2 regions of the Streptomyces sp. SGAir0957 genome follow, and region 1 is predicted to be linked to the other one. Evidence: riboswitches for the same ligand, from Rfam matches in the RefSeq annotation. Region 1 holds a riboswitch; the other holds the start of a gene.
What was found. A riboswitch is a leader RNA that binds a small molecule or an ion and turns the genes downstream of it on or off. The one in region 1 is predicted to bind S-adenosylmethionine.
Positions count from the first base shown of each region.

Region 1 (14,589 bases):
ACGGACGTTGCGGGAGTGGCGTAAGGGACGCGGAGGGCGTTAGGCCGTCAACCGCGCGAGAGCCGCTTCAGGAGCATGACCGACGCAACCGGACGCGCCCCCGCCTTCGCGACCCCGTCGGCGACCTCGCGGTCCGTCGAGACGACGATCACCGGCCGGCCGGGCGGCTCGGCGCGCACCAGCTGGCGAATCAATTCATCAGCGGTGACGCCCGCCTTGGAGAACAGCACCCGCACCCCGCGCGGCGGCGCGAGCAGCACGGGCGCCGCCAGCTCGGCCCCGTCGAAGACACAGGTCACCTCGGCGCCGGTCTGCGCCGCGAGCTGCGAGAGGGAGCCGAGGAGGCGCAGCCGCTGCTTCTCCAGCGGCATGGTCGGGTACCCCGTCTTGGTCACGTTGTACCCGTCGACCACGAGGTGGGCCTGCGGCAGCGCGAGCAGTTGGTCGAGGATGGCCGGATCATGCTCGTGCAGGGCGCGCGCCGCGATGTCCTTCGGCGTCATCCGGCCCGGCTCCACGGCGTCCACGGAATCGGCGGGCCGCGCGGAGACCGGCGGCAGCGCCAGCTCCCTGCGCAGCCCCTGAGCGGCCTCCAGGACGGTGTCGAGCAGCAGCCGTACGCGCATGTCCTCGACGCTGCGCCCTTCGCGGGCCGCCCGGCGCGACGCCTCCAGGTTCGCCTCGACCTCGCCGAGCCGCGCCTTGAGCCGCCGTGTCTCGCTCTCGGCGGCGGAGATCTGCGCCTGCCCCTCGGCCCGTACGGCGTCGGCCTCGGCCTGTGCCTTGCGCACGGCGGCCTCGCCGCGCTTCACGTCGCTGAGGGCGGCGCGCAGCTTGCGGTGGACGGCGTCGGTCTCGCGCTTGGCGGCGTCCAGTTCGGCGCGCAGCCGCTCCGTCTCGGCCCTGGTGGTCGCCTGCGCCTCGGCGAGCCGGTCGCGCAGGGACTCGAGTTCGGCCCGGGTCTCCTCGTCGATGCGCTCGGCGTCGACCCGCTGGGCCTCCTCACCGGCGGCGGCGACCAGCTTGACCCAGCCCACGGGGCGCAGCACGTACGCGGCCGCGGCCACGTCGAGGGGGTCCGCGGCGGGCGGCGGCGATCCGGAGTCGAGCGCCTGGCACAGTTCGGGCTGGGCCTCGCGGAACCGCTCGGCGATCCGCTGCCGGAACAGAGTCTCGCTCTCGACGGCCGCCGCCATCGCGTTCCCGGCGAACTTCACCCGCCGGGTCGGGGTGAAGCGGGCGTACTGGCGCAGCTGCGGTGGCAGTTCGCCGACCGTGAGGCCGCCGAAGCCGTCGGAGACGATCTGCACGACCCGGCGCCGCACGCCCTCGGGCAACGGCCGGTCGAGCACCTCGGCGGCAGGCTGCTCGGCATGCCCGGCCTCCCCGCCCGTGCTCTCCACCATCCGTCACCCCAAAGTCAGTGGGCCGCCCCGTTCAGGAGTCGGCGCCCGGCCTGTCCACAAGTTCCACCTGGTCGACCGCGTTGCACCAGCGGCAGCGGACCGACTCGATCGTCTCACTGACCACGTCGCGCTCCTCGACCTTCGGCTCACCGGCCAGGTCCAGGTGCACGTACTCCACGACCTGCGAGGAGCGGGTCACGTCGAACCGCGTCAGGTTGCCGCAGAGCGTGCAGCGCCAGCGGGTGGTGGCGGTCGGCAGGGGAACCGTCATCGGACTGTCGCCTCCGTGGTGCGTGATGCTTGCTTTATTGCCCGTAACCCTACGGCCTGCCGTGCACCGCCCGCTCCCCGCCTTGCGTCATGCTCTCCTTCATGATCGGCAACGGACGCGGCGTGATCGGCAGAGCGACCGCTTTCCTCAGAGGACATCCGGCTCCGGTCACGTACGCGCTCATCGCCGTCTGCTGCGTGACCTTCGTGCTCTCCCCGTCGTCCGGGCTCAACCCGTCCTACGGCACCGGCGACCAACTGCTCACCGCCCAGGCCGGCTACTTCGAACGCTGGGGCGTCCTGCCCGCCGAACTCTTCATCGGATCACCCCGCGCCGCCCTCACCCCGGCCACAGCCCTGTTCGTGCACGGCAGCTGGGTGCACCTCCTCGGCAACATGCTCTTCCTCTACGTGTTCGGGGCGATGGTCGAGGAGCGCATGGGCCATCTGCCGTACGCGCTGTTCTATCTGGTCAGCGGCTACCTGGCACTCCTCGGGTACGCCATCGCGCACGCGGGCTCCGAACAGACGCTGGTCGGCGCCTCGGGAGCGATCTCGGCGGTGCTCGGCGCCTTCCTCTACCTCTTCCCCGACGCGCGGGTGACGAGCGTCTTCCCCTTCCTCCTCTTCCTGCCGCTGCGCTTCCCGGCGTGGGTGGTCCTCCCGTTCTGGGTCGCGCTGCAATGGGCCGCCGCCTACCAGGACAGCCAGGGGCCCGGGGTCGCCTACCTGGCCCATCTGATCGGCTTCTCGCTCGGCTTCCTGTGGGCGTGGGTGCGATACCGGGGCCGGGCTAAGGTGAAGGTTGCCCCAGCCACGGCCACCGAGGGAGACAGCCAGCCGTGATCACCGCGATCGTGCTCATCAAGACCAGCGTGGACCGGATCCCCGAGATCGCCGAGTCGATCGCGGCGCTCGACAGTGTCAGCGAGGTCTTCTCCGTCACCGGCACGTATGACTTGATCGCCATGGTTCGGGTGGCCCGGCACGATGATCTTGCCGAAGTGATTCCCGGCAAGATCAGCAAGATCCCCGGGGTCGAGGGCACCGACACGCATGTTGCTTTCCGCACGTACTCCCAGCACGATCTTGAGGCCGCGTTCTCCATCGGGCTGGACAGCTAGCCCCGCCAGGGGCGCGGGGAACCGCGCGGTCAGCCACGACGAAAGCCGCGGACGCGTCTGCTCATGAACCGAGCAGACGCGTCCGCGGCTGTTTCGTGGCTGGTCGCGCAGTTCCCCGCGCCCCTAGGCGGCTGGGACGCAGCGGCCTTCTTCGGTGCGGTAGGTCCAGGCGGCGCCATCGCGGACCAGTTCCTTCACCGCCCCGATGAAACGCTCGACGTGCTCGTCAGGGGTGCCCGCGCCGAAACTGACCCGGATCGCGTTCAGCGACTTCTCCCCCGGCGCCGCCTCAGGCGCCCCGCACTCGCCCTGGGTCTGCGGGTCGGACCCGAGCAGCGTCCGCACCAGCGGGTGGGCGCAGAACAGACCGTCCCGCACCCCGATCCCGTACTCCGCGGAGAGCGCCGCGGCGAAGTGCGAGGAGTTCCAGCCCTCGACCACGAAGGAGAGGACGCCGACGCGCGGGGCGTCGTCCCCGAACAGGGAGAGCACCTTCACCTCGGGCACCTCGGCGAGCCCGTCGCGCACCTTCCGGATCAGGTACCGCTCCCGGGCGACGAGGTCGTCGAACCCGGCCTCGGTCAGCGCCTTGCAGGCGGACGCGATGGAGTAGACGCCGATGACGTTCGGCGACCCGGCCTCGTGGCGGGCCGCGCTGTCGTGCCACTCGACGTCCACACCGCCGTCGACGCGCCGGGCCACCTTGCGCGAGGCACCGCCACCGGCCAGGTACGGCTCGGCCGCGCGCAGCCAGTCGGCGCGCCCGGCGAGCACGCCCGAGCCGAAGGGCGCGTACAGCTTGTGCCCGGAGAAGGCGATCCAGTCGACGTCCAGGTCCTGCACGGAGACCGGGTGGTGGGGCGCGAGCTGGGCGGCGTCGAGCACGATGCGGGCACCGTGCGCGTGAGCGGCCGCCGCCAGCTCGCGCACCGGCCAGAGTTCACCGGTGACGTTGGAGGCACCGGTGACGCAGACGAGGGCGGGCCCGTAGGGGTCGCGCTCGGCGAGGGCGCGCTCCAGGGTCTCGACGGCCTGGCCCGGGGTGCGCGGCGCGTTGAGGTAGGTCACGCGGGCGTCGCGCCAGGGCAGCAGCGACGCGTGGTGCTCGGTCTCGAAGACGAACACCTGGCAGTCGGCGGGCAGCGCGGCGGCGAGCAGGTTGAGCGAGTCGGTGGTGGAGCGGGTGAAGACGACCTGGTCGTCGGCGCGGCAGCCGAGGAACTCGGCGACCGTGGCGCGGGAGTTCTCGAACAGGTCGGTGGACAGCTGGGAGAGGTAGCCGGCGCCGCGGTGCACGCTGCCGTAGTAGGGGGCGTAGGCGGCGACGTCGTCCCACACGCGCTGCAGGGCGGGCGCGCTGGCGGCGTAGTCGAGGGCGGCGTACGTCACCTCGCCGCCGGTGACGAGCGGCACGGTCACGTCGCGGCCGAGCACCGGCAGCGGCGCGCCACAAGCGGGGTCGGCGGCGGACTCGGCGGAAACGGTGGCGGTGGCGGTGGCGGTGGTGTGAGCGGACATGGCTGTCTCCCGGCAGGACAAGTCAGGGCAGGGCGAAGTGGCGTACAGGCCCGCACGGCAGCCGTCAGCAACAGCACTGCTACGTACGGGAGTTGACCTCGACGCGGGGCGCGGACGCGCTCACGCGGAGGGTGATGGAGTAACCAGAGAAGGGGCCGGAGGCCCTAGCACATTCGCTTGCTCACGAGACTGCTCCCTCAAACGACCCAGGACCCCTGGAAAGTTCGCGAGGGGTCCGCGCTTGCCGCGAGCCTTGCTGCACGCGGCCTGGTCTTCACCCGGGGCACCCCGCCACGGACGGAGGGTTGCCGGACAGCCGGCCGGGGCCGATCACGCTGTCACTCATGACCTTGAAAAGCATCCTGCCACACGTTCCGGATACGGCAAGAGCGCAGTCCGTTCTCTGAGACAACTCGGACTGCGCTCTGCGTCACACTCGTACCCCGCGCGTCAGCGGTTGGTGGCCGTCACCCATCGCTCCAGGGTCGCCTTGGCCGCACCCGAGTCGATGGACTCGGCGGCGCGGTCCATGCCGGCCCGCAGCTGCTCGGCGAGGGTGCCGCTGCCGGGGCGTACGGCGACGAGGGCGGCGGCCGAGTTGAGGAGCACGGCGTCGCGCACCGGGCCGCGCTCCCCGTCGAGCAGCCGTCGCGCGACCTCCGCGTTGTAGGAGGCGTCCGCGCCGCGCAGGGCCGCCACGGGGACCAGGTCGAGGCCCACGTCGCGCGGGTCGAAGGACTCCTCGCGCACGGCGCCGTCCCGGACGACCCAGACGCGGGAGGTCGCGGTGGTGGTCAGCTCGTCGAGGCCGTCGTCGCCGCGGAAGACCAGGGACGAGTTGCCCCGCTCGGCGAAGACACCGGCCACGACGGGCGCCATCCGGGCGTCGGCGACCCCGACGGCCTGGGCGCGCACCCGGGCCGGGTTGGTGAGCGGGCCGAGGAGGTTGAAGACGGTGCGGATGCCGAGCTGGCCGCGCGCGGCGCCCGCGTACCGCAGCGCGGGGTGGAACTTCACGGCGAAGCAGAAGGTGATCCCGGCTTCCTCCGCGATCTGCGGGACCCGCGCGGGCGTCAGCTCCAGGTTGACGCCGAGCTTCTCCAGGACGTCGGAGGCGCCCGAGGCCGAGGAGGCGGCGCGGTTGCCGTGCTTGACGACCTTGACGCCCGTACCGGCGATGACGATGGCGGACATCGTGGAGATGTTGACGGTCTTGGCGCCGTCGCCGCCGGTGCCGACGATGTCGACGGTCTCCCCCGGCACCTCGATCACGTTGGCGTGCTCGTACATCGCCCGGACCAGACCGGAGATCTCCTCGACGGTCTCGCCCTTGGCGCGCAGCGCGACCACGAAGGCGGCGATCTGCGCCTCGGTCGCCTCCCCCCGCATGATGCGGTCCATCGCCCAGGCGGTGTCGTCGGCGCTCTGGTCGCGGCCCTCCAGGAGGCCGTTGAGTACGGCGGGCCAGGAACGGCCCGCCGCGGTGTCGCCTCCAGCGGGGTGCAAAGCGCTCATGGCCGCTCCAGTTGTGTCAGTGGGATTACGCGGCTCCAGCTTATCCAGCGCCAGGTATGGCAAAGAGCCCCCGTCCAGTGCCTGGACGAGGGCTCCTGCCGTGGCGGACAGCTGTCGGCTCAGCCGATCAGGGATCAGTGGTGGCCGTGGCCGCTGGTGATCTCCTTGTACTCCTCCGCGGTGGGCTTGGGGATCTGGTTGTTCTCCCCGTAGAAGCCCTTCGACAGCTTGGCGCGGGTCTTCTGCAGACGCGACTGCTTGCGCTCCACGCCGTTCTCGTCGACCGTCGGGCCGAGCTCGAGCGGCTGGTACTGCTCGTGCGCGGTGAGCGCGTGCAGCGACTCGGCGTCGAGCGGCTCGTGGACCTCGATGAACTCACCGTGCGGCAGGCGCTTGATGATGCCGGACTCGCGTCCGTGCAGCACCTTGTCCTTGTCGCGGCGCTGGAGGCCGAGGCAGATCCGCTTGGTGGCGATGAAGACCAGGACCGGCACGACGAAGAAGCCGATGCGGACGAACCAGGTGATCGCGTTGATCGACAGGTGGAAGTGCGTGGCCCAGAGGTCGTTGCCACCACCGACGAGCAGGACGAAGTACCAGGAGATCCACGCGGCGCCGAACGCCGTACGCGTCGGGACGTTGCGCGGGCGGTCCAGGATGTGGTGCTCGCGCTTGTCGCCGGTGACCCAGGACTCGATGAACGGGTAGACCGCGATCGCGACCAGGACCAGCGGGAAGATGACCAGCGGGATGAACACACCCAGGACGAGCGTGTGACCCCAGAGGTTGATCTCCCAGCCCGGCATCGTACGGATCAGGCCCTCGGAGAAGCCCATGTACCAGTCCGGCTGGGCGCCGGTGGAGACCTGGTCGATCCGGTACGGGCCGATGGCCCAGATCGGGTTGATCGAGGCGATCGCCGCGACGACCGCGATGACACCGAAGACGAGGAAGAAGAAGCCGCCCGCCTTGGCCATGTAGACCGGGAGCAGCGGCATGCCGACGACGTTCTTCTCGGTCTTTCCGGCACCCGCGAACTGCGTGTGCTTGTGGTAGAAGACCAGGATCAGGTGGGCCACCAGCAGGCCGAGCATGATGCCCGGCAGCAGCAGGATGTGGACCGAGTAGAACCGCGCGACGAAGTCGCCGCCCGGGAACTCGCCGCCGAAGAGGAAGAACGACAGGTACGTGCCGACGATCGGCACGGACAGGACCGCGCCCTCCATGAAGCGGACACCGGTGCCGGAGAGCAGGTCGTCCGGGAGCGAGTAGCCGGTGAAACCGGTGAACATGCCCAGGACGAACAGCAGGAAGCCGAACAGCCAGTTGACCTCACGCGGCTTGCGGAACGCGCCCGTGAAGAACACGCGCATCATGTGCACGAACATGCCGGCGAGGAAGATCAGCGCCGCCCAGTGGTGGATCTGCCGGATCAGCAGACCACCGCGCACATCGAAGGAGATGTGCATGGTCGAGTTGAACGCCTCGGACATCAGCTGTCCCTGCAGCGGGACGTAGCTGCCGTGGTACTCCACCTCGTTCATCGACGGGTGGAAGAACAGCGTCAGGTACACACCCGTGAGGATGATGATGATGAAGCTGTAGAGGCAGATCTCACCGAGCATGAAGGACCAGTGGTCCGGGAAGATCTTGCGCATGTTGGACTTGGCCAGGGAGTAGATCCCGAGGCGGCCGTCCGCCCAGTCGGCGACGCGCTCGCCGGCCGGTGCCTTCTCGCGAGAAGGTGCGTCGTTGGTGGTTGCAGTACTCATCCGCGCTCCCAGAAGGCCGGACCGACGGGCTCAGCGAAGTCGCCCTGCGCCACGAGGAAGCCCTCGTCATCGACGTCGATGTGCAGCTGCGGCAGTGCGTGACCGGCGGGGCCGAAGATGACCCGCGCACCGTCGGAGAGGTCGAAGGTGGACTGGTGGCACGGGCACAGCACGTGGTGCGTCTGCTGCTCGTACAGGGAGATCGGGCAGCCCACGTGGGTGCAGATCTTCGAGTACGCGACAACGCCCTCGTGGGACCACTCGAGCTCGCGCTTGTCCTTGATGTTCTCCGGCTGGATCCGGACCAGCATGAGCGCGGCCTTGCCCATCACCTGCTGGAAGTCCTCGTCGTGCTCCTCCACGCCCTCGGGCTTGGCGAAGGTGAGCGAACCGACCACGATGTCCGAGGCGCGCAGCGGCTCGTTCGTGTTCATGTTGACGAGCTTCTTGCCCTTCTTCCACGCCGTGTGGCGCAGCTTCGTCTCCGGCAGCGGGCCGAGATCACGAAGAAGGACGACACCGGAGAGCGGCACCAGGGCGAGCGCGCCGAAGAGGGTGTTGCGGATCAGCTTGCGGCGGCCGAACTGCGACTCGCGCGCGCCGTCGGCGAAGTCCTGCAGGACCTGCGCCTTGACCTCGGCCGGAGCCTCGATCGGGTGACGCTCGGAGGCGACCTCGACGTCCGACATCAGGGTGCGGGCCCAGTGGACCGCGCCCGCGCCGATGCAGAACAGCGCCACACCGAGGGTCATGCCCAGCGCGAAGTTGAGCGCGCTGATGTGACCGAGCGGGAAGATGTAGACGCTCGTGTCGACGTCGATGGTGACGTACGAGGCGATGAAGCCGACGGTGGCCAGCATCGAGATCGTGAACAGCATCGCCACGACGCGCTCGGACCGCCTGGCGGCCCGTTCCTCGATGTCCTGGATCCGGTGCTCGTGCTCCGGAAGGCCCGGGTCGGCGAAGGGGTTGTCCTTCACCGCTACCGAGCCGTGCCCGGTCTCCTGCTCGGTGGGCAGGTTCTCTTCTGGAATGTCTTGGCTACTCATGACTTCTTGGCCTTTGCGGTCCGAGCGGCGACCCAGATGGCGACGGCGACGAGGGCACCGAGACCGAAGATCCAGGCGAACAGACCCTCGCTGACCGGGCCGAGCCCGCCCAGCTTGAGGCCGCCGGGGCTCTCCGACTTGTCGCCGTTGACCGCGTCGAGGTACGCGATGATGTCCTTCTTGTTCTGCTTGGTCATCGTCGTGTCCGGGAAGGACGGCATGTTCTGCGGGCCGGTCTGCATGGCCTCGTAGATGTGCTTGGGCGCGACGTCCCCGAGGTTCGGCGCGAACTTGCCGTGGGTCAGCGCACCGCCCTCACCGGTGAAGTTGTGGCACTGCGCGCAGTTGGTGCGGAACAGTTCACCGCCCTTGGCGATGTCCGCGCCTTCCGGGCTGTAGTCCTTGGAGGTCGGCGTGGTCGGACCGGCACCCAGCGAGGCGATGTAGGCCGCGAGCTGGTCGATCTCGGACTGCGAGTAGATGACCTTCTTCTTCGGGACCTGAGCGCCAGGCTGCTGGGCCGGCATACGGCCGGTGCCGACCTGGAAGTCGACGGCGGCGGAGCCGACGCCCACCAGGCTCGGGCCGTCGGTGGTGCCCTGACCGCCGGTTCCGTGGCAGCTGGCGCAGCCGACGGAGTAGAGCTTCTTGCCCTCGTCGATGGCGAGGGACTGGGCGGTTTCATCGGCCTGCGCCTTGCTCGCGGGCGCGAACGCGGCGTACAGCCCCCCGGTGGCCGCCAGCGCGAGGAGTAGGACGACGACCGCCGCCAGCGGATGGCGTCGTCGTGCGGAGAGCTTTTTCACGGATTACCCCGGTGTCAGGATCTTCTGCGTCGGTGCTGCGGGAATGTGTCGGGTTTCTGCGCCCGATGCTGTGATCTTCGAACTACTTGATCAGGTAGATCGTGGCGAAGAGGCCGATCCAGACGACGTCCACGAAGTGCCAGTAGTAGGACACGACAATGGCGGCGGTCGCCTGCTCGTGGGTGAACCTCCGGGCCGCGTACGTCCTGCCGAGGACGAACAGGAAGGCGATGAGCCCGCCTGTCACGTGCATGCCGTGGAAGCCGGTGGTCAGGTAGAAGACCGAGCCGTACGGGTCGGAGGAGAGCGAGAGCCCGTCCTTCTTGACCAGCTCGGTGTACTCGTACACCTGACCGCCGATGAAGATCGCACCCATGATGAAGGTGACGATGAACCACATTCTGAGCTTCTTCACGTCACCGCGCTCGGCGGCGAACACGCCGAGCTGACAGGTCAGAGAGGAGAGCACCAGGATCGTGGTGTTCGTCGCCGAGAACGGAAGGTTCAGGCTCTCGGCCATTTCCTTCCAGTGCTCCGGTCCCGTCACCGATCGCAGGGTGAAGTACATCGCGAAGAGGGCCGCGAAGAACATCAGCTCGGAACTCAGCCAGATGATGGTTCCGACGCTGGTGAGGTTCGGTCGATTGACCGACGGGTGCGCGTGCCCGGTTTCTACTGTCGTTGCTGTCGCCACGACCGACATTATGTCGGTCGCTTATCTCGCCCTCACTCCGGGGGGTGCCGTTCGGAGTGTCTGAGGGGTGTGTCCAGCCCATATGGCCCATCGGAGGCGTGTACGAACCGGTGTTGACGGGCTGTCGGGAGGGGTAGGCTCCGCGCCAGGTACGCCCCTAGGACGCCGATGTCTCGGAGGAACGATGCAGTCGACCGCGACGGTTCTGGTTTACAGCGACGACGCCAACACGCGGGAGCAGGTCCGTCTCGCGACCGGGCGGCGCCCAGCGGCCGACGCGCCCGAGGTGCGCTTCGTCGAGTGCGCGACGCTCCCCGCGGTCCTCAAGGAGCTGGACAGGGGCGGTATCGACGTCTGCGTCCTGGACGGCGAGGCGGTGCCCGCGGGCGGCATGGGCGTGTGCCGGCAGATCAAGGACGAGGTCTTCGACTGCCCGCCCGTGCTGCTCCTGATCGGCCGCCCGCAGGACGCCTGGCTGGCCACGTGGAGCCGGGCCGAGGCCGCGGTGACGCTGCCGGTGGACCCGGTGGAGTTCGCGGGCGCGCTGGCCGGGCTGCTGCGCTCGCGCCGGGCCGTCACCGCCTGAGCGGCGCCGGAGGTCTCGCCCCCCGGATCGCCGGAGGAGGTCTCAGCCCTCAGATCCCGGGGCTGAGCCGCGCCTGGACGGCCGGGTCGGCCTTGCCCTCGGGGGTGAGGGCGCTGCCCGCGCGCCACTTCTTCCAGCTGACGTTCCAGTCGCCGAAGCCGTTGCCGAACGGGTCCATCTCCTGGCCGTAGCTGTTCACGACCTTGACGATGTCGCCCTCGCGGACGGTCTTGAAGAACCAGGCGGCGTTGGAGGTGCTCATGCCGGTGCAGCCGTGGCTGACGTTGGCGGCGCCCTGCGAGCCCACCGACCAGGGCGCGGCGTGCACGTACTCGCCGCTCCAGGTCACCCGGGTGGCGTAGTACACCGGCAGGTCGTACGAGTCCGAGCTGCCCTCGGAGATGCCGATGCTGGTGCCGCGCATCCGCACGAAGTACTCCTTGCCGAGCACGACCTTGACGCCGTTGCGGGTCTCGAAGCCGGGCTTGCCGGTGGTGACCGGGATCTCGTTGATGGCCTCGCCGTTGCGGTAGACCGTCATGGAGTGCGAGCCCGCGTCGGTGACCGCCTCGATGCGGTCGCCCGTGGAGATGGTCAGCGGCTTGCCGGCGCCGCCCCACAGCGTGTCGGTGACCTTGAGGCCCTTGAGGTTGCTGCGCGCCGTGATGGTGGCGTGGGCGGGCCAGTACTCCTTGGGGCGGTAGTGCAGCGTCTTGCTGTCCACCCAGTACCAGGAGCCGCCGTCGGCCTTGGGCTTGGAGTCCACCGTGAGGGCGCGTTCGACGATGGCGCGGGCCTTCTCGTCCTTGACGGCCTTGTTGAGCGTGGCCGTGATCGGCTGGCCGACGCCGTAGGTGCCGTGGTCGGGCCCGAAGGTGACCTTGAGCGCCTTCTCGCTGCTCGGGTTGCCCGTGTCGAACGTCAGGACCTTGCGGCCCGGCGCGCCGTCCTCGTCCTCGGTGCTGACGCGGACCGTGTACTGGGCCTCTGCGGCCAGCGGGGAGGTGGTGTGCCACCTGCGGCCGTCGGCGGAGAGTTCGCCCGCGACGTAGCGCCCCATGGCGTCCGTGGCCGTCACGTCGGTGATGCGCCCCTCGTCGCCCTGTGAGGTGACTTCCAGGGGCTTGTCCGGGTTCGCCTTCTGGCCGCTCTTGGGGCCGCTGAAGGAGATCTGGCCCGCCGCGTCGTAGGGCTTGGCGGAGAGCGGGTGGCCGGAGCTGCCGCAGGCCGTGACGCCCGCACCGAGTGCGGCCACAAGCAGGGTGCAGCCAAGAACCGTACGGATGCGCGGTGAGTGGTCCATATGGCCACGTTAAGAAGGTTCGGCGGGTACGGCGCGCCGAAGTGCGCCGCACGGGGCACGGCGCGACACGCCGAAGGGCCCGGACCCTCCGTCAGGAGTGTCCGGGCCCTTCGGTCACGGGAGTTCAGGAGCGCGTGAGGTCACTGCGTCCGGTTCTCGCCGCGGTAGTACTCGAAGACCCAGCCCCACAGGCCGAACAGGATGACCGGAGCCGAGAAGTACAGCAGCCACCAGCCGAAGACGACGCCCATGAAGGCGAGCGCGCCACCGACGGCCAGGGAGAGCGGCTGCCAGGAGTGCGGGCTGAAGAAGCCCACCTCGCCGGCGTCGTCCGCGACGTCGGCCTCCTTGTTGTCCTGCGCACCGGTGTCGACCCGCCGGGCCGTGAAGGCCAGGTAGTAGCCGATCATGATGCACAGGCCGAAGGCGAGGAAGAGCGCCGTCGTACCGGCCGGCTCCTTCGACCACACGCCGTAGACACCGGCCATGATCAGGACGAAGAGGCTCAGCCAGATGAACATCTTGCCTTGGACCTTCACTTGCCGGCCTCCTTGCTGCCAGCCAGCGCCTTGTCACCGTGGCTGGAGTTCTCCAGCTGGTCCAGGGCCGCGATCTCAGGGTGATGCAGGTCGAACGCCGGCGATTCGGAGCGAATGCGCGGCAGGGTGAGGAAGTTGTGCCGCGGCGGCGGGCAGGACGTCGCCCACTCGAGCGAGCGGCCGAAGCCCCACGGGTCGTCGACCTCGATCTTCTTGCCGTACTTGGCGGTCTTCCAGACGTTGTAGAGGAACGGCAGGATCGACAGGCCGAGGACGAACGAGGAGATCGTCGAGACCGTGTTCAGCGCGGTGAAGCCGTCGGCCGCGAGGTAGTCCGCGTAACGACGCGGCATGCCCTCGACGCCCAGCCAGTGCTGCACCAGGAACGTGCCGTGGAAGCCGATGAACAGCGTCCAGAAGGTGATCTTGCCGAGCCGCTCGTCGAGCATCTTGCCGGTGAACTTCGGCCACCAGAAGTGGAAGCCGGAGAACATCGCGAAGACGACGGTGCCGAACACCACGTAGTGGAAGTGCGCCACCACGAAGTACGAGTCCGAGATGTGGAAGTCCAGCGGCGGGGCCGCCAGGATCACGCCGGTCAGACCACCGAAGGTGAAGGTGATCAGGAAGCCGATCGCCCAGAGCATCGGTGTCTCGAAGGACAGCGAGCCCTTCCACATCGTTCCGATCCAGTTGAAGAACTTCACGCCGGTCGGTACGGCGATCAGGAACGTCATGAAGGAGAAGAACGGTAGGAGCACGCCGCCGGTGACGTACATGTGGTGCGCCCACACGGTCACGGAGAGACCGGCGATGGCGATCGTCGCGCCGATGAGGCCCGAGTAGCCGAACATCGGCTTGCGGGAGAACACCGGGATGACCTCGGAAATGATTCCGAAGAACGGCAGGGCGATGATGTACACCTCTGGATGGCCGAAGAACCAGAAGAGGTGTTGCCAGAGCAACGCGCCGCCATTCGCGGCATCGAACACATGCGCACCGAACTTGCGGTCCGCCTCCAGGGCGAACAGCGCGGCGGCGAGGACCGGGAAGGCCAGCAGGACGAGCACACCGGTCAGCAGCACGTTCCACACGAAGATCGGCATGCGGAACATCGTCATGCCGGGCGCGCGCATGCAGATGATCGTGGTGATGAAGTTGACCGAGCCGAGGATCGTGCCGAAGCCGGAGAAGGCCAGACCCATGATCCACATGTCGGCGCCGATGCCCGGCGAGCGGACGGCGTCCGACAGCGGGGAGTAGGCGAACCAGCCGAAGTCGGCCGCACCCTGCGGGGTGAGGAAGCCGGCGACCGCGATCAGCGAGCCGAACAGGTACAGCCAGTAGGCGAACATGTTCAGCCGCGGGAAGGCGACGTCGGGGGCGCCGATCTGCAGCGGCATGATCCAGTTCGCGAAGCCCGCGAACAGCGGCGTCGCGAACATCAGCAGCATGATCGTGCCGTGCATCGTGAACGCCTGGTTGAACTGCTCGTTCGACATGATCTGCGTGCCGGGACGGGCCAGTTCGGCGCGCATGAAGAGCGCGAGCAGACCGCCGATGCAGAAGAACGCGAACGACGTGACCAGGTACAGCGTGCCGATCGTCTTGTGGTCAGTGGTGGTCAGCCACTTGATCACGGTGGCGCCGGGGCTCTTGGGCCGAGCCGGCAGCTCCTTCTCGTACGAGTCGTCAGCTGCCGCGGCACCCTTGGGATCGTTGAGGATGCTCACAGGTTGTTCGTCTCCCGGTTCTTCTCGTGTTCCGTCTGGGCGATGCCAGACGGGACGTAACCGGTCTGCCCCTTCTTGGCAAGGTCCTTGAGGTGCTGCTCATAGCGCTCAGGAGAGACGACCTTCACGTTGAAGAGCATCCGGGAGTGGTCGACGCCGCAGAGCTCGGCACACTTGCCCAGGAAGGTCCCCTCCTTGTTGGGGGTCACCTCGAACGCGTTGGTGTGGCCCGGGATGACGTCCTGCTTCATGAGGAACGGCACCACCCAGAAGG
Region 1 covers NZ_CP027293.1:6,055,942-6,070,530, reverse strand. Annotated here, with positions in the region: gene C1N81_RS32275 (NYN domain-containing protein) at 48-1,406, opposite strand; gene C1N81_RS32270 (hypothetical protein) at 1,438-1,677, opposite strand; gene C1N81_RS32265 (rhomboid family intramembrane serine protease) at 1,779-2,522, shown strand; gene C1N81_RS32260 (Lrp/AsnC family transcriptional regulator) at 2,519-2,800, shown strand; gene C1N81_RS32255 (aminotransferase class V-fold PLP-dependent enzyme) at 2,924-4,318, opposite strand; SAM riboswitch class IV at 4,551-4,668, opposite strand; gene trpD (anthranilate phosphoribosyltransferase) at 4,769-5,833, opposite strand; gene C1N81_RS32245 (cytochrome bc1 complex cytochrome b subunit) at 5,968-7,605, opposite strand; gene C1N81_RS32240 (cytochrome bc1 complex Rieske iron-sulfur subunit) at 7,602-8,654, opposite strand; gene C1N81_RS32235 (cytochrome bc1 complex diheme cytochrome c subunit) at 8,651-9,460, opposite strand; gene C1N81_RS32230 (aa3-type cytochrome oxidase subunit III) at 9,543-10,163, opposite strand; gene C1N81_RS32225 (DNA-binding transcriptional response regulator) at 10,339-10,740, shown strand; gene C1N81_RS32220 (L,D-transpeptidase) at 10,790-12,043, opposite strand; gene C1N81_RS32215 (cytochrome c oxidase subunit 4) at 12,184-12,582, opposite strand; gene ctaD (aa3-type cytochrome oxidase subunit I) at 12,579-14,315, opposite strand; gene coxB (aa3-type cytochrome oxidase subunit II) at 14,312-14,589, opposite strand, start outside.

Region 2 (14,589 bases), 1.4 Mb from region 1:
CGCACCCCCTCGGCGCACGTGAGCGGGCGGTGCTCGCCTTCGAGGGGCGCGGCTGGGAGACACCCGGCGCGAAGGAGCGCGCGATCCGCGAAGAACTGGACCTCGCGCCCGTCCGCTATTACCAGCTCCTCAACGCGCTCCTCGACGATCCGCGGGCGCTCGAACTGGCACCGGTCACGGTGAACAGGCTGCGCCGGGTACGGGAGAGCCGGCGGCGCGAACGCTGAGCCCTCCGGGGGCCTTCAGCCTGATTACCCAGGCCCCCGGGCGGATAAAGTCCCACGCATGGGCAGCCATCACCTGGACGACCTCCCGACCCCCACCACCGCCGCCGGGCGTGACGGCCTCGCCGCCGTCGTCGCCCGGCCCGCGCGAAGCGTCATCGCCGTCGACTTCGACGGGACGCTGGCGCCCATCGTCGCCGACCCCGAGCAGGCCCGCGCCCACCCCGACGCCGTCCCCGCGCTCGCGGCACTCGCGCCCCACGTGGCCTCCGTCGCCGTCATCACCGGGCGGCCCGCGGGGGTGGCTGTCCGCCACGGGGGGTTCGCGGGGGTGCCCGGGCTTGAGCACCTGGTGGTCCTCGGGCACTACGGCGCGGAGCGCTGGGACGCGGTGACCGGGACCGTGCGGGCGCCCGCGCCGCATCCGGGGGTCGCCGCGGTCCGCTCCGAACTCCCCGGAGTCCTGAACGAGTTCGGGCTCTGGCACGACACGTACGTCGAGGAGAAGGGGCGGGCGGTCGCCGTCCACACGCGGCGGGCGGCGGATCCGCAGGGTGCCTTCGAGGCACTCCGCGCCCCTCTCACCGCGCTGGCCGCACGCCACGGTCTGGTCGTCGAGCCGGGCCGCATGGTCCTGGAGCTTCGCCCGCCGGGGGTCGACAAGGGGGTGGCTCTTACGGAGTACGTCCGTGAGGTGGGCGCGGAAGCGGTGCTCTACGCCGGGGACGACCTCGGCGACCTTCCCGCGTTCGCCGCGGTCGAGAAACTCCGCCTGGACGGGGTCCCGGGGGTCCTGGTCTGCAGCGGCAGCGCGGAGGTCCCCGACCTGGCCGACCGAGCGGACCTCGTGGTCCCCGGCCCGGCCGAGGTGGCGGCCCTCCTGGCGAAACTGGCCCGGCAAGTAGCGCACTGACCGCCCGCCCGCGGCTCTCGCCGTGGCTGGCCGCGCAGTTCCCCGCGCCCCTGGAATGGGCACTTCGTGCTGCATTCCCCAGCTCTGACGTGCCGCGCCGTCGTGGTTGCTCGCGCAGTTCCCCGCGCCCCTGAAGGCCAGCGGCTTCGCCGCGCCTTCCCCAGGGCCCGGAAACGCGCCCCATGAGATGGCGCACGAAGTGCGCATCTCAGGGGCGCGGGGAACTGCGCGAGCAACCACGACGAGAGCCGCGCTCGAACGATCCGCGGGATGGCGCACGAAGTGCGCGTCTCAGGGGCGCGGGGAACTGCGCGACCAGCCCCCGCCGGGCCGCAGGTGCAGGACGGGCCGGGGCTCAGTCCCGCAGGGCCGACAGCTGGTCCAGGAACCAGGCCCCGGGGGGCAGCGCGGTCCCGGCGGCAGCCAAGCGTTTCGTGCGTTCCGCCCGTTCCTCCGAGGACATCGCGAGCGCCGCGGCCAGCACCTCACACGTCCCGGACACGTCGTACGGGTTGACGACGAGCGCGTCATCGCCCAGCTCCTCGTACGCCCCGGCCTCCCGCGAGAGCACGAGCACGCACCCGTCCTCGGACACGACAGGAATCTCCTTCGCGACGAGGTTCATGCCGTCGCGGATGGGGTTGACCAGGGCGACGTCCGCCAGCCGGTACGCGGCCAGCGACCGCGCGAAGTCGTCCTTGACGTGGAGGACGACGGGCGTCCAGCCGGCCGTGCCGAACCGCGCGTTGATGGTTTCCGCGACCCGCGACACCTCGGCGGTGTAGTCGCGGTACACGGCGAGGTCCTGCCGCGAGGGGTAGGCGAAGGCGACGTGGACGACCTTCTCGTGCAACTCCGGCCGGGTCTCCAGCAGAAGCTCGTACGCCCGCAGGCCCCGCACGATGTTCTTGGACAGCTCGGTGCGGTCCACCCGGACAATGACCTTGCGGTCCGCGCCCACCTGTTCCCGCAGCGCCGCGAGCCGCTCGTCCACGTCGGGGCGTCCGGCCCGCTCCCGGAGGAAGTCCGCGTCGGCGCCGAGCCCGTGGACCCCGATCCGGGTGCCGGACGTGCCGCCGAGGATGCGCGTAGCGCAGTCGGTGAAGGCGTCTGCCCAGCGGCGGGTCAGGAAGCCGAGCCGGTCCGCGCCGAGCATGCCTTGGAGGATCTGTTCGGCGATGTCGTCGGGGAGCATCCGGAAGTAGTCGACGGGGGCCCAGGGCGTGTGGGAGAAGTGCCCGATGCGCAGGTCGTCGCGGAGTTCGCGGAGCATCCCGGGGACGAGGGTGAGGTGGTAGTCCTGGACGACGACGGTGGCGCCGGGCGCGGCTTCTTCGGCGAGGGCTTCGGCGAAGGCCCGGTTGTAGGCCTCGTAGGAGGCCCACTGGCGGCGGAACTCCGGGCCGAACGACGGCTCCAGAGGTGTCTGGTAGAGCATGTGGTGCACGAACCACAGGACGGAGTTGGCGACGCCGTTGTACGCGTCCGCGTGGACCTCCGCGTCGATGTCCAACATGCGCACGCCGGGTTCGGAAACGCCGCGCCGCACGGCTTCCCGGTCGCCGTCGGTGAGGGCCGAGCAGACCCACAGTTTGTCCTCGACGACGCTGAGCGCGGAGACGAGTCCGCCGCCGCCGCGTTTCGCCTCGATCCCGGTCCCGCCGGCCCCGTCGTCCCCGTCGGTCAGGACGTAGGAGACGGGGCCGCGGTTGGACGCGACGAGAACCTCAGCAGCACCTTGCGTGGAAGCCATAGGGGCACGCTAGCCCGGTCGGGGAGGGTTCAAACGCGCCGACGGCTGCGTGCCGCCGCGAGGGCGAGGGCGCCGAGTCCGCACAGGGAGACGGCGAGGCCGCCGTAGAGCCACAGGCGGGGGTGGTCGGAGCCGGTGGCGGCGAGCGCACCGCCGGGGGAGGCGGAGGGTGCGGGCCGCGCCTGCTGCCGTCCGGGCGCGGGGGAGGAGGGCCCGGACGAGGACGGGTGTGGGGACGGGGACGGGGACGAGGGCGAGGGCGCGGATGAGGTCGGCCGGGCCGACGGGCGGCCCGGGTCCGACCCCGGCGCCCCCGGCGCCTTGCGCACCACGGGCGTCGCCCCGCAGTTCGGGTCGGTCGAGCCGTTCTCACAGTTGGTGCGCGGGGTGTCGGCGGTGACGTTGTTGGTCAGTTTGCCGTCGCCGTCGAGCGGGTCGTGCAGCGTGACGCTGTATGTGATCTTCGCGGTCCTGCCGGCGGGCACGTCCCCGCGCCAGCTCAGCTTCGGTGCGGCGTAGGTGACGCGGCCCAGGGACGCTTTCGCGTCGCCGTCGTAGGAGGCGTCGTCCAGGACGTCGGTGAGGTCGTCGCTGAGTTTGGCGCCCGGGTAGTCGACCTCGCCGATGTTCTTGGCGGTGATCGTGTAGGTGACCTTGCCGCCGGGGGAGACCTTCTGCGGCGCGGCGGTCTTCTTGACCTCCAGGTCGGGGACCGGCACGGAGAAGGCGAGCGCGGAGGGCACGTAGGTGTCGCCCTTGGTGCGGAAGGTCAGCTCCGCGGAGGTGGCGCCCGGCGGCAGTGCGGCGGACGGGATGACGGCTTCCTTGGCGTCGATGCTGAAGTTGTTGCGGTCGCCGGGGTCGAGGGCGCCTTCGGCGCGGCTGTCGAAGAAGTTGGCCCGGCCGCCGCCGTCCGGGTCGGCGATCTGCCGGCCGTTGACGAGGAACTGGTCCCCGGCCACGTTCGCGTCACCCTCGTACGCGGTGACGCCGGCGCGGACGTCGCCGCCGCCCGCCCGGTAGAAGTCGTCGATGGTGATGGTGGTGTCCGGGTCCTTGGACTGCTGGACGACGTGGCCGCCGTAGACGTAGACGTTGCGGCGGGTGGGCGCGTGCTCGGCGTTCGGGGAGTCGTACTTGTAGACGACGGTCAGGGACCAGCCGCCGACGCAGCCCTTGCCCGTGGGCGCCCATACGTCGCCGACCGCGACGGGGATCTCCGTGCCGGTGGCGGCGCCCGTGAACAGGGACGTCACGTCGGACTCGGCCGTGTAGTAGTGCGGCCCGCCGACCGCGGCCGGGGTGCGTACCGCGTCGCGTACGGCGACCCGGGTCTCGGCGCCGCCGTCGACCCGCACCACGGGCCGCTGGGTGAGCGGGTTCCCGGCCGGGGAGGTGGCGGGGCCCGCGGTGTCGCAGCGCCGGATCTGGTTGCGGCCGAGCTTGTACGTGCCATCGTTGCCGCCCCAGAAGAGGCGGGCGTAGGCGACTGTGGCGCCGGGCGGGACGGTCACCTTGCCGGTGGAGGAGTTGCGGACGGCGGTGCCGAGTCCGGCCCGGTCGGTGTACTCCATGGCGAACTGGTTGTTGTTCTCGGCGGACCGCCCGGCCTGCGCGTTCGCACAGCGCTGGGCGGCTTTGGCGGGCCCGGAGGGGCACTGCATCACGGTGTTGCCGAGCGTCAGGAAGTCACCGTAGAGGGCTTCCTCGTAGCGCTTGGCGAAGGGGTCCACGACGACGGCGGACGCGGGGGCGGCGGCGGTGATCAGCGTCGCCGCCGCCACGGTCGCCGCCACGGTCGCCGTCGCGGTGAGCGCCGCCATGCCCCGGGAACCGCCCTGGGAAAGTCTGAGCCACATAAGTGGGCAATTTAGACAGAAAGCATGATTAACCCACGTCTATGCCACGCGACGCTCCGCATACTCACCGATCTCGGCCATCGGGGGCCGCTCCACGGTGTCCACCGCGTACGTCCGTGGCACGAAGCCGCGCTCGCCCCGCTCGAACTGGGTCAGCTCCGGCCGTACCAGCTGGCCGCGCGCGAGCCGCAGCTGGGCCGTGCGGTAGATGGCCGCCGCCATCCGGCCGAGCGCGAGCCCGTCCTGGTGGCGGTGGCGGCGCACGCCCACGTCGACCTGGGCGAGCGCGTCCAGGCCCACGGTGTGCAGCGCGTCGACGAGCAGGCCCAGCTCGACGCCGTAGCCGACCGGGAACGGCAGGCGTTCGAGGAGCGTCCTGCGGGCCGCGTACTCGCCGCCGAGGGGCTGGACGAATCCGGCGAGGCGCGGCCAGTGCAGGTTGAGGATCGGGCGGGCCATCAGCTCCGTGACCCGGCCGCCCTGCCCTGCCGTCCTGCCGGAGGCGGGCGAATCGAACTCAGTACCCAGCGGGCGGTCGTACATCGCCTTGACGAAGCTGACGCCCGGGTCGGTGAGGAGCGGGCCGACGATCCCGGAGACGAAGTCCGCCGAGAACTCCTTCAGGTCCGCGTCGACGAAGCAGACGATGTCGCCGCTGGTGACGTACAGGGAGCGCCACAGCACCTCGCCCTTGCCGGGCGCGGCCGGGATGCGCGGCAGGATCGTGTCCCGGTGCACGACGCGCGCCCCGGCCGCCGCCGCGACCTCTGCGGTGCGGTCGGTGGAGCCGGAGTCCAGGACCACCAGTTCGTCGACGAGCGGCACCGCCGCCGTCATCAGCTCGCGCCGGATCACGGTGACGATCTCGCCGACCGTCGCCTCCTCGTCGAGCGCGGGCAGCACCACGCTCACCGTCTGGCCGGACGCGCGCTTCGCCGCGGTCAACTGGTGCAGCGGGCGGTCGGCCACCGACCAGGAGCGCTGCTCAAGCCAGCGTTCGACTTCTTCCAGCACGGTCTGTGGCTCCTTCGGGGGCGGGTGCACGGGCGGGTCCGGGGGCGGGGTGTGATCCATCTCGCGGTTCGGACGACTATCTCAAGGGTCCGGGCCTTCGGTTACAGTCTTGAACAAGGCCGGTGACCATCGCATGCCGGGGTCGCCGCCGACACAACTGCCACAAACAACCGAATACCGCTCATCCAGAGGGGCAGAGGGATACGGCCCGTTGAAGCCCCGGCAACCCTCCAGCCGGTCTCGTAGGACACCGCAACTGTCCACCGCGAGGCTCCCGGCTAGGGAAGGTGCCAAATCCGTCTCGCGGCGAGATGCGTCGCGAGGAAGATGAGGAGAAAGGGCCTCGCCTCTCATGGCTGTACAGACTGTCGCCACCGGAACCGCTCAGCAGACCGTTGATCTCGGTCCGGCTTCCGGGCTCTCCTGCCGCGAGTGCGGCACCACCTTCGAGCTCGGCCCGATCTTCGCGTGCGTCGAGTGTTTCGGGCCTCTGGAAGTCGCGTACGACCTGCCGGTCGGTAACCCCGAGGCGCTCCGCAAGCAGATCGAGGCGGGCCCGGCCAACGTGTGGCGCTACGCCCCGCTCCTTCCCGTCCCGGCCGACGTCGCCGAGAAGCCGAACCTGAACCCCGGCTGGACCGCGCTCGTCAAGGCCGACAACCTCGCCCGTGAACTCGGCGTCGAGCAGGGCAAGTTGTTCGTCAAGGACGACTCCGGCAACCCCACGCACTCCTTCAAGGACCGCGTCGTCGCCCAGGCCATCGAGGCCGCGCGCGCTTTCGGGTTCACGACGCTGTCCTGCTCCTCCACCGGCAACCTGGCCGGTGCCGTCGGCGCCGCCGCCGCCCGTGCCGGCTTCCGCTCCTGCGTGTTCATCCCGCACGACCTGGAGCAGGGCAAGGTCGTCATGGCCGGTGTCTACGGCGGTGACCTCGTCGCCATCGAGGGCAACTACGACGATGTGAACCGCTTCTGCTCCGAGCTGATCGGCGACCCGCTCGGCGAGGGTTGGGGCTTCGTCAACGTGAACCTGCGCCCGTACTACGGCGAGGGCTCCAAGACGCTGGCCTACGAGATCTGCGAGCAGCTCGGCTGGCGGCTGCCCGACCAGCTGGTCATCCCGATCGCCTCCGGATCGCAGTTCACGAAGATCGACAAGGGGCTCCAGGAGCTGATCAAGCTCGGCCTCGTCGAGGACAAGCCCTACAAGCTGTTCGGCGCCCAGGCCGAGGGCTGCTCGCCGGTCTCGGTCGCGTACAAGGGCGGCCACGACGTCGTCCGGCCGCAGAAGCCGAACACCATCGCCAAGTCCCTCGCCATCGGCAACCCGGCCGACGGTCCGTACGTGCTCGACATCGCGCGCCGCACGGGTGGTGCCGTGGAGGACGTGAACGACGAGCAGGTCGTCGACGCGATCAAGCTGCTCGCCCGGACCGAGGGGATCTTCGCGGAGACCGCCGGTGGGGTGACGGTCGGTGTCACCAAGAAGCTCATCGAGGCCGGGCTGATCGATCCGTCTCTGACGACCGTCGTGCTCAATACCGGTGACGGGCTCAAGACGCTTGACGCTGTCGCCGAGACTTCGCAGGCCACGGCGACCATCAAGCCGTCCCTCGACGCGTTCCGGGCCGCCGGGCTCGCCGCCGAGTAGGTTTCCCCGCCCCGCCCCGCCCCGCCCCTTCCCGTAACCGGGGGCTCTGCCCCCCGGGCCCCCGCTAGTGCTGAGGTGAGTTGTGAGCGTCAACGTCCGCATTCCTACCATTCTGCGTACCTACACCGGTGGGCAGGCCGAGGTCGCCGCCGAAGGGGGCACGCTCGGTGAGGTCATCGCCGATCTCGAGAAGAACCACACCGGGATCGCCGCCCGCGTCCTCGACGACCAGGGCAAGCTGCGCCGCTTCGTCAACGTCTACGTGAACGACGACGACGTCCGCTTCGAGCAGGGTCTGGAGACCGCGACGCCGGACGGCGCCGGCGTGTCGATCATTCCGGCCGTCGCCGGCGGCTGATCTTCCCCTGATGCACGCTGAGTTACCCCTGTTGCCCCCTCCGCGAGAGAAGCGGAGGGGGCAATTCTGCATGGTTGAGCGCGGTACAGTTGGGGAACCTGGTTCGTTTCCCCGCGTGGTGCATGACGGGCGCATATGAGTTTCCGCTCGGGACGCGACAAGAAGCAGCCAAAGTGCCCAGCCCCTTCGAGCCTTTTATGGCATTTGCCTGGCCCGAGTTGCCCAGGGATCCGGTGAGTTGGCCCGGTTTCCCCGTTCGAGGGTGCCCAGATTTCACGTCCGATTGACCTGTTGCAGACGGCAGTTGGGCAGATACATTCAGCCGCGGTCGACGCGTTCCGGCGCACACCCCTACCCATTGGGGAGGGTGAGGTCTGACCCGGATCCGCGAAGTGCGGATCTGTGCAAGGGCCAGTAATAGGGGAGTTAGGCATGGCTCAGGGCACCGTCAAGTGGTTCAACGCGGAGAAGGGGTACGGCTTCATCGCGGTCGACGGTGGTGCGGATGTATTCGTCCACTACAGCGCGATTCAGATGGACGGCTACCGCACCCTCGAAGAGGGTCAGCGAGTGGAATTCGAGATCTCGCAGGGCCAGAAGGGGCCGCAGGCAGACATGGTCCGCCTTGCCGCCGCCGGCTGAAGCGCGTCGCGACTGACAGGCTTCGTACGAGACGAAGGGTCCGCGTCCCCCGAGGGGGCGCGGGCCCTTCGTCGTACCAGGGCCTGTCGTCACACTCCCTTCGTCGCCCGGACCGTGCTTCGCGCTGCGCGCGCCCCCGCCGGATGTGTGGTAGCCGCTTGCACTCGCATGGGTCGAGTGCTAATCATTGGGCTTAGCACTCTCCGAGTGAGAGTGACAGAACTTGGATCGGGTCGGTGAGGTCCGGGGGCCGGTGGGGCAAGGAACCACAAGGCTCAGGGGCCGTCCGTCGCGGGCACCAGCACGGTCCGTTTGCTTGCTTTTCCACCCCGTCCGGGAGGACCACTTCACATGGCCAAGATCATCGCGTTCGACGAGGAGGCACGGCGCGGCCTCGAGCGCGGCATGAACCAGCTCGCCGACGCCGTCAAGGTGACCCTGGGCCCCAAGGGTCGCAACGTCGTCCTCGAGAAGAAGTGGGGCGCCCCCACGATCACCAACGATGGTGTGTCCATCGCCAAGGAGATCGAGCTCGAGGACCCGTACGAGAAGATCGGCGCCGAGCTGGTCAAGGAGGTCGCGAAGAAGACGGACGACGTCGCCGGTGACGGCACGACGACCGCGACCGTCCTGGCCCAGGCCCTGGTGCGCGAGGGTCTGCGCAACGTGGCCGCGGGTGCCAACCCGATGGCCCTCAAGCGTGGCATCGAGAAGGCCGTCGAGGCCGTCTCCGCCGCTCTCCTCGAGCAGGCCAAGGACGTGGAGACCAAGGAGCAGATCGCTTCGACGGCCTCCATCTCCGCCGCCGACACCCAGATCGGCGAGCTCATCGCCGAGGCCATGGACAAGGTCGGCAAGGAAGGCGTCATCACCGTCGAGGAGTCCCAGACCTTCGGTCTGGAGCTGGAGCTCACCGAGGGTATGCGCTTCGACAAGGGCTACATCTCGGCGTACTTCGCCACCGACATGGAGCGGATGGAGGCGTCGCTCGACGACCCGTACATCCTCATCGTCAACTCCAAGATCGGCAACGTGAAGGACCTGCTGCCGCTCCTGGAGAAGGTCATGCAGTCGGGCAAGCCGCTGCTGATCATCGCCGAGGACGTCGAGGGCGAGGCCCTGTCGACCCTGGTCGTCAACAAGATCCGTGGCACCTTCAAGTCCGTCGCCGTCAAGGCCCCGGGCTTCGGTGACCGCCGCAAGGCCATGCTCGGCGACATCGCCATCCTCACCGGTGGCACCGTCATCTCCGAGGAGGTCGGCCTCAAGCTGGAGAACGCCGGTCTCGACCTGCTCGGCCGCGCCCGCAAGGTCGTCATCACCAAGGACGAGACGACGATCGTCGACGGCGCCGGTGACACCGACCAGGTCCAGGGTCGCGTCAACCAGATCCGTGCCGAGATCGAGAACAGCGACTCGGACTACGACCGCGAGAAGCTCCAGGAGCGTCTGGCGAAGCTGGCCGGCGGCGTGGCCGTCATCAAGGCCGGTGCCGCCACCGAGGTCGAGCTCAAGGAGCGCAAGCACCGCATCGAGGACGCCGTTCGCAACGCGAAGGCGGCCGTCGAGGAGGGCATCGTCGCCGGTGGTGGCGTGGCCCTGCTCCAGGCCTCCGCGGTCTTCGAGAAGCTGGAGCTCGACGGTGACGAGGCGACCGGCGCCAACGCCGTGAAGCTCGCCCTGGAGGCCCCGCTCAAGCAGATCGCCGTCAACGGTGGCCTTGAGGGTGGCGTCGTCGTGGAGAAGGTGCGCAACCTGGCCGTCGGCCACGGTCTGAACGCCGCCACGGGTGAGTACGTCGACATGATCGCCGAGGGCATCCTCGACCCGGCCAAGGTGACGCGCTCCGCGCTGCAGAACGCCGCGTCGATCGCCGCGCTGTTCCTCACCACCGAGGCCGTCATCGCCGACAAGCCGGAGAAGGCCGCTGCCGGCGGCGCTCCGGGCGGCATGCCGGGCGGTGACATGGACTTCTGATCCGGTTCGTTCCGGTTCAGCTGGTCTGTTCGTCCCGAGGGCGGCACTTCCTCTTCAGGAGGGGGTGCCGCCCTCGGGCGTTGCCGGGTTAAAGTCCCCGGGCGCATGACGGGCATATGACAGACACGGGGGGACGCTATGGGAGACGCGGGCGGCAGATCCGAGGACGCCTTTGCCTGGGGGCAGGTGGTGGCGGCGCTGGGCGTCGTCGGAGCGCTGGGCCTCGGCCTCTGGGCGACGGAGCTGCGCTCCGGGGACACGGCCTCGGGGCAGAGCGAACCGAAACCGGCCACCTGCTCGGACGGTGACGAGGACGGCGGCAGGAAGAACAAGGCGGCGGGGCGGGTCACCGGCGCCGAACTGTGCGCGGCCCTCAACCGCAAGGACCTCGCCACCCTGCTCGGCACGCCCGCCGAGATCCCGAAGAACGCGTCGGGCGGCGACAGCGAGGTCACGATGGCGGGCGGCCGCAAGATCCCGACGCCGTCGGCGCGGGTCGAGTTCGACACGTACACCGTGGACCTCGAAGGCACCTACGACGACCATCCGGTCGCCCTCACGGCGAGCCTCTTCGACGACCCGGTGGAGAACCGGCGCTTCCACGGCCACCGCGCGGTCCTCTACTCGGACCGCACCATCAGCCTCCAGTTCCGGCTGGACGGGAGCGATTCGAGCAGCGGTCCCGGCGTTCCGGCCCGTGTCCTGTCCGTGGCGCAGGACACCGGGGACAAGGGCGGCTCCTTCGAGCTGACGGTGTGGCGCGAGGACGGCGCGGTGCCGGACGACGCCGTGCTGTTCGACGTCGCCGAGCGGGTGCTCCCGGCGATCCCCGGGTGGGATTCCTGAAAATCCTCGGACACGTGTCAACCGGCGTCCGGCCGCCAGGTCTATAGAGCACGACAGCACGGTCGGGAACCACAGGGAGCACGGCGTTGACCGCAGAGGAGTTCGAGGAGTTCTACGCCCATGCGGTCGGGCGGCTCACCGGGCAGCTGTACGTCATGCTCGGCGACGCCCAGGAGGCGCAGGACGTCGTGCAGGAGGCGTTCGTGAAGGCGTGGAGCCGGCGCGGGCGCCTCGACCGGGAGGCCGCGCCCGAGGCGTGGATCCGGACCGTGGCCTGGCGGCTCGCGATACGCCGCTTCAAGAAGCTGCGCCGCAGCGAGCAGGCCTGGCTGCGGCACGGCGCCGCGCCGGACGTGGGCGCGCCCGAGCCCGGCACCGTGGCCCTCGTCGAGGCGCTGAAGGAGCTTTCGGCGCAGCAGCGCAGGGTCGTCGCCCTGCACTACATCTGCGATCTCTCCGTGGAGCAGATAGCGGGCGAGACCGGCCTGTCGACCGGCACCGTGAAGACCCATCTGTCCCGGGGCAGGACCGCCCTGGCCGCCCGTCTGCAGGACCCGTGCGCGCAGGAGGCACACCGTGACTGAGCACCGCGACGAGCCCGGCCTCGCCGAGGCGCTCAAGGAACTGGCCGCGTCCGGCGGGCGCGGGGCCGTGCCCCCGGCGCCGGGCGCGGTGATCCGGGCCCGCGGCGACCGGCTGCGGCGGCGCCGCCTCGCCGTCGCGGCGACCGCGGCCGTGGTGCTGTGCGCCGGGGCGGGCGGCGGCGTCGCCGCGAATCTCCTCGCGGACGGGCCCGGTACGGTGCGGCCCGCGCGGACGGGGGTGCCGCGGCCCGCGCCGTCGTCGGGCCCGCCGTCGACGCCACCGGCGCCACCGGCGACGACGCTGCCGCCGGACACGTCACCGTCCTCGTCCTCGTCCTCGTCCTCCTCCGCGTCCTCGTCCTCGACTTCGACCGAGAACGCGACCGCGGCATCGACCGAGACCGGGACCGAGACCGGGACCGCGACCTCGTCCCCGACCGGGACCGCGACCTCGTACTCCTCCGACTCCTCCTCCGACTCCTCCGACTCCTCCGACTCCTCCGACTCCTCGGGCTTATCCGGCTTCTCGGCGCCCCCCACCTCGGATCCGCAGCGGACGTCTCCGCCGGATTCCGCGCCGCCCAGCCGTCCCTGAGGCATCCCCCCACACCCACGCACGACCCGAACGGAGCTCCCGTATGCCCGCGGCCCTTCTGGAAGCGCCGTCTATACCCGGCACGGCCGCCGTACCGCGGCGGCGGCCGAGACGCCTGCGGCCGAGTCCGCGCGATCTGACGGTGCTGCGGATCTATCTGCTCACCCGGCTCGGACTGCTCGTCACCGCGTACTGCGTGACCCGGCTCTTCCCCGCCTCCGCGGACGCCAAGGAGGCCAGGCCACTGTTCTCGGCGTTTCAGCAGTGGGACTGGGCGCACTACCGGTCCATAGCGGAGTTCGGCTACTTCCACAGCAAGGACAACTCCGAGGCGTTCTTCCCCGGCTTCCCGCTCGTGCTGCGCGCCGTCCACGGGGTGGTGCCCGACTGGACGGCCGCCGGGCTGCTGATCTCGCTCGTGTCGGGCGGCGTCGCCGTCCTCGCCCTGGCCCGCATAGCCGGTGACGTGGTCGGCAGCCGGGCCGTGCTGCTCCTGCTGCTCTCGCCCTGCGCCGTGTTCCTGGCGGCCGGGTACACCGAGTCGCTGTTCCTCGCGTTCGCCCTGCCCGCGTGGCTCGCGGCGCGGCGCGAACAGTGGGCTCTGGCGGCACTGCTGACCGCCGCCGCGTCGGCCGTGCGGGTCAGCGGGCTCTTCCTCGCGGCGGCGCTGCTCGTGCAGTTCCTCGTGGCGCACGGTCCCGGGCGGCGGTGGCGGCGGCTGCCCTGGCTGGCGCTGCCCGCCGTGCCCGTGCTCGCGTACACCGTCTACCTGCACGCGAAGACCGGTGACTGGATGGCGTGGAAGCACGCGGAGGAGCGCGGCTGGTACCGCACGTTCCACGCGCCGTGGCAGGCGTGGTCGCACACCTGGGACGCGGCCTTCGACGGCGGCTACGCCACCGGGTACGCCGTCATGTGCCAGGCCGAACTTCTCGGGATGCTGCTCGGGCTCGCCCTGTTCGGCTGGCTGCTGCGGCGTCGCCGCTGGGCGGAGGCGACGTACATCGCGCTGAGCCTGTGGGCGCTCGGCACGTCCTACTGGTACACGTCGATCCCGCGCGCGACGCTCCTGTGGTGGCCGCTGTGGGCGGGCCTCGCCGCCTGGACGGTGCGCAGCCAGCGGGCCGCGTACGTCTGCCTGTGCGTGCTCGCGCCGATGTCGACGCTGTACGCGGTGACGTTCCTGTCGGGCCGCTGGGCCGGGTAGCGACCGCCGTGCTAACGGAGTGGTGTCTCCTGGTAGCTCTGCCAGGCGTCCCGGCCCGCCTGGGCCGCGCTCTGTGCCTGGTGGAAGGCGCGCGACGCCATCTCGGTGGGCGGCACCTCCCAGCCGCCGGTCCAGGTGCGGCCTGCCCGCACCACTTCGTACGCGAGGACGCCGACGCCGACCGCCGAGACGAGCAGCCCGGCGCCCCACAGCGCGGTGCCGGTGACGAGCCGCCGCTGGTTCGGCCGGAACTCCGTCCAGGAAATCTTCGAAAACGTGCTGTCAGCCATGGGGCCAGGATGCGGGAGCGGTGGCGGGGGCGCATGTGGAGCGGGAGCGGCCCGGTCAGACCCGTGTCTCCTCGCGGCCGTGGGCCATGGCCCTGCGGATCTGCGCCGCGTGCCCGTGGACGGTCGCGGGAGCGAGGGTGGTGAGCTGCCTCGGCGCGGGCTGCGCGCCCCGGCACAGGGAGCAGGTACCGCCCACCAGGACCTCGGGGTGGCCGGGTGTGCCGCACTTGGCGCACTCGATGACGCGCAGGATCGGGCGGGTCGACACGGGTGCCGGGGGCGGCAGCTTGTCGACGAGGCGCCGGTGCAGCAGGGCGGCCGGGCTGTGGACCCGTGCGGGGAGCCCGGCGGTCAGGGCGTGCAGCATGTCGTCCTCGCTCGCGCCGCGCGTGAACCACCGCTCCGCCTCCGGCGCGAGCCGCGCGCACTCGGCCGCCGAGAGCGCCAGGGAGGGGGAGCGCCGCCCCAGCGCCGCGAGCAGCAGGAACGCGCGGGTCCGCGTCGGGCGTTGCGTTGGTTCGGTCTTCTCGGGCGTCTCCTCCGGTACGTCGCCCATCGCGTACGCCGTCCACCAGGCGTCGCCCCTCGCGGTCCGGGAGAACCAGGTCCGCGTCACCCAGCGCGCGCTGCCCGACCCGTGCACGTGTTCGCGGCCCCGCCGCAGATGCCCGGCGCG
Region 2 covers NZ_CP027293.1:4,689,325-4,703,913, forward strand. Annotated here, with positions in the region: gene C1N81_RS25905 (DUF3263 domain-containing protein) at 1-227, shown strand, start outside; gene otsB (trehalose-phosphatase) at 286-1,137, shown strand; gene C1N81_RS25915 (alpha,alpha-trehalose-phosphate synthase (UDP-forming)) at 1,493-2,890, opposite strand; gene C1N81_RS25920 (DUF7927 domain-containing protein) at 2,920-4,749, opposite strand; gene C1N81_RS25925 (glucosyl-3-phosphoglycerate synthase) at 4,789-5,763, opposite strand; SAM riboswitch class I at 5,942-6,097, shown strand; gene thrC (threonine synthase) at 6,116-7,414, shown strand; gene C1N81_RS25935 (MoaD/ThiS family protein) at 7,497-7,772, shown strand; gene C1N81_RS25940 (cold-shock protein) at 8,205-8,414, shown strand; gene groL (chaperonin GroEL) at 8,766-10,391, shown strand; gene C1N81_RS25950 (DUF6215 domain-containing protein) at 10,530-11,237, shown strand; gene C1N81_RS25955 (SigE family RNA polymerase sigma factor) at 11,324-11,821, shown strand; gene C1N81_RS25960 (hypothetical protein) at 11,814-12,416, shown strand; gene C1N81_RS25965 (glycosyltransferase family protein) at 12,460-13,623, shown strand; gene C1N81_RS25970 (hypothetical protein) at 13,635-13,913, opposite strand; gene C1N81_RS25975 (hypothetical protein) at 13,969-14,589, opposite strand, start outside.
Region 2: another riboswitch for S-adenosylmethionine. It lies ahead of thrC (threonine synthase); the one in region 1 lies ahead of C1N81_RS32255 (aminotransferase class V-fold PLP-dependent enzyme).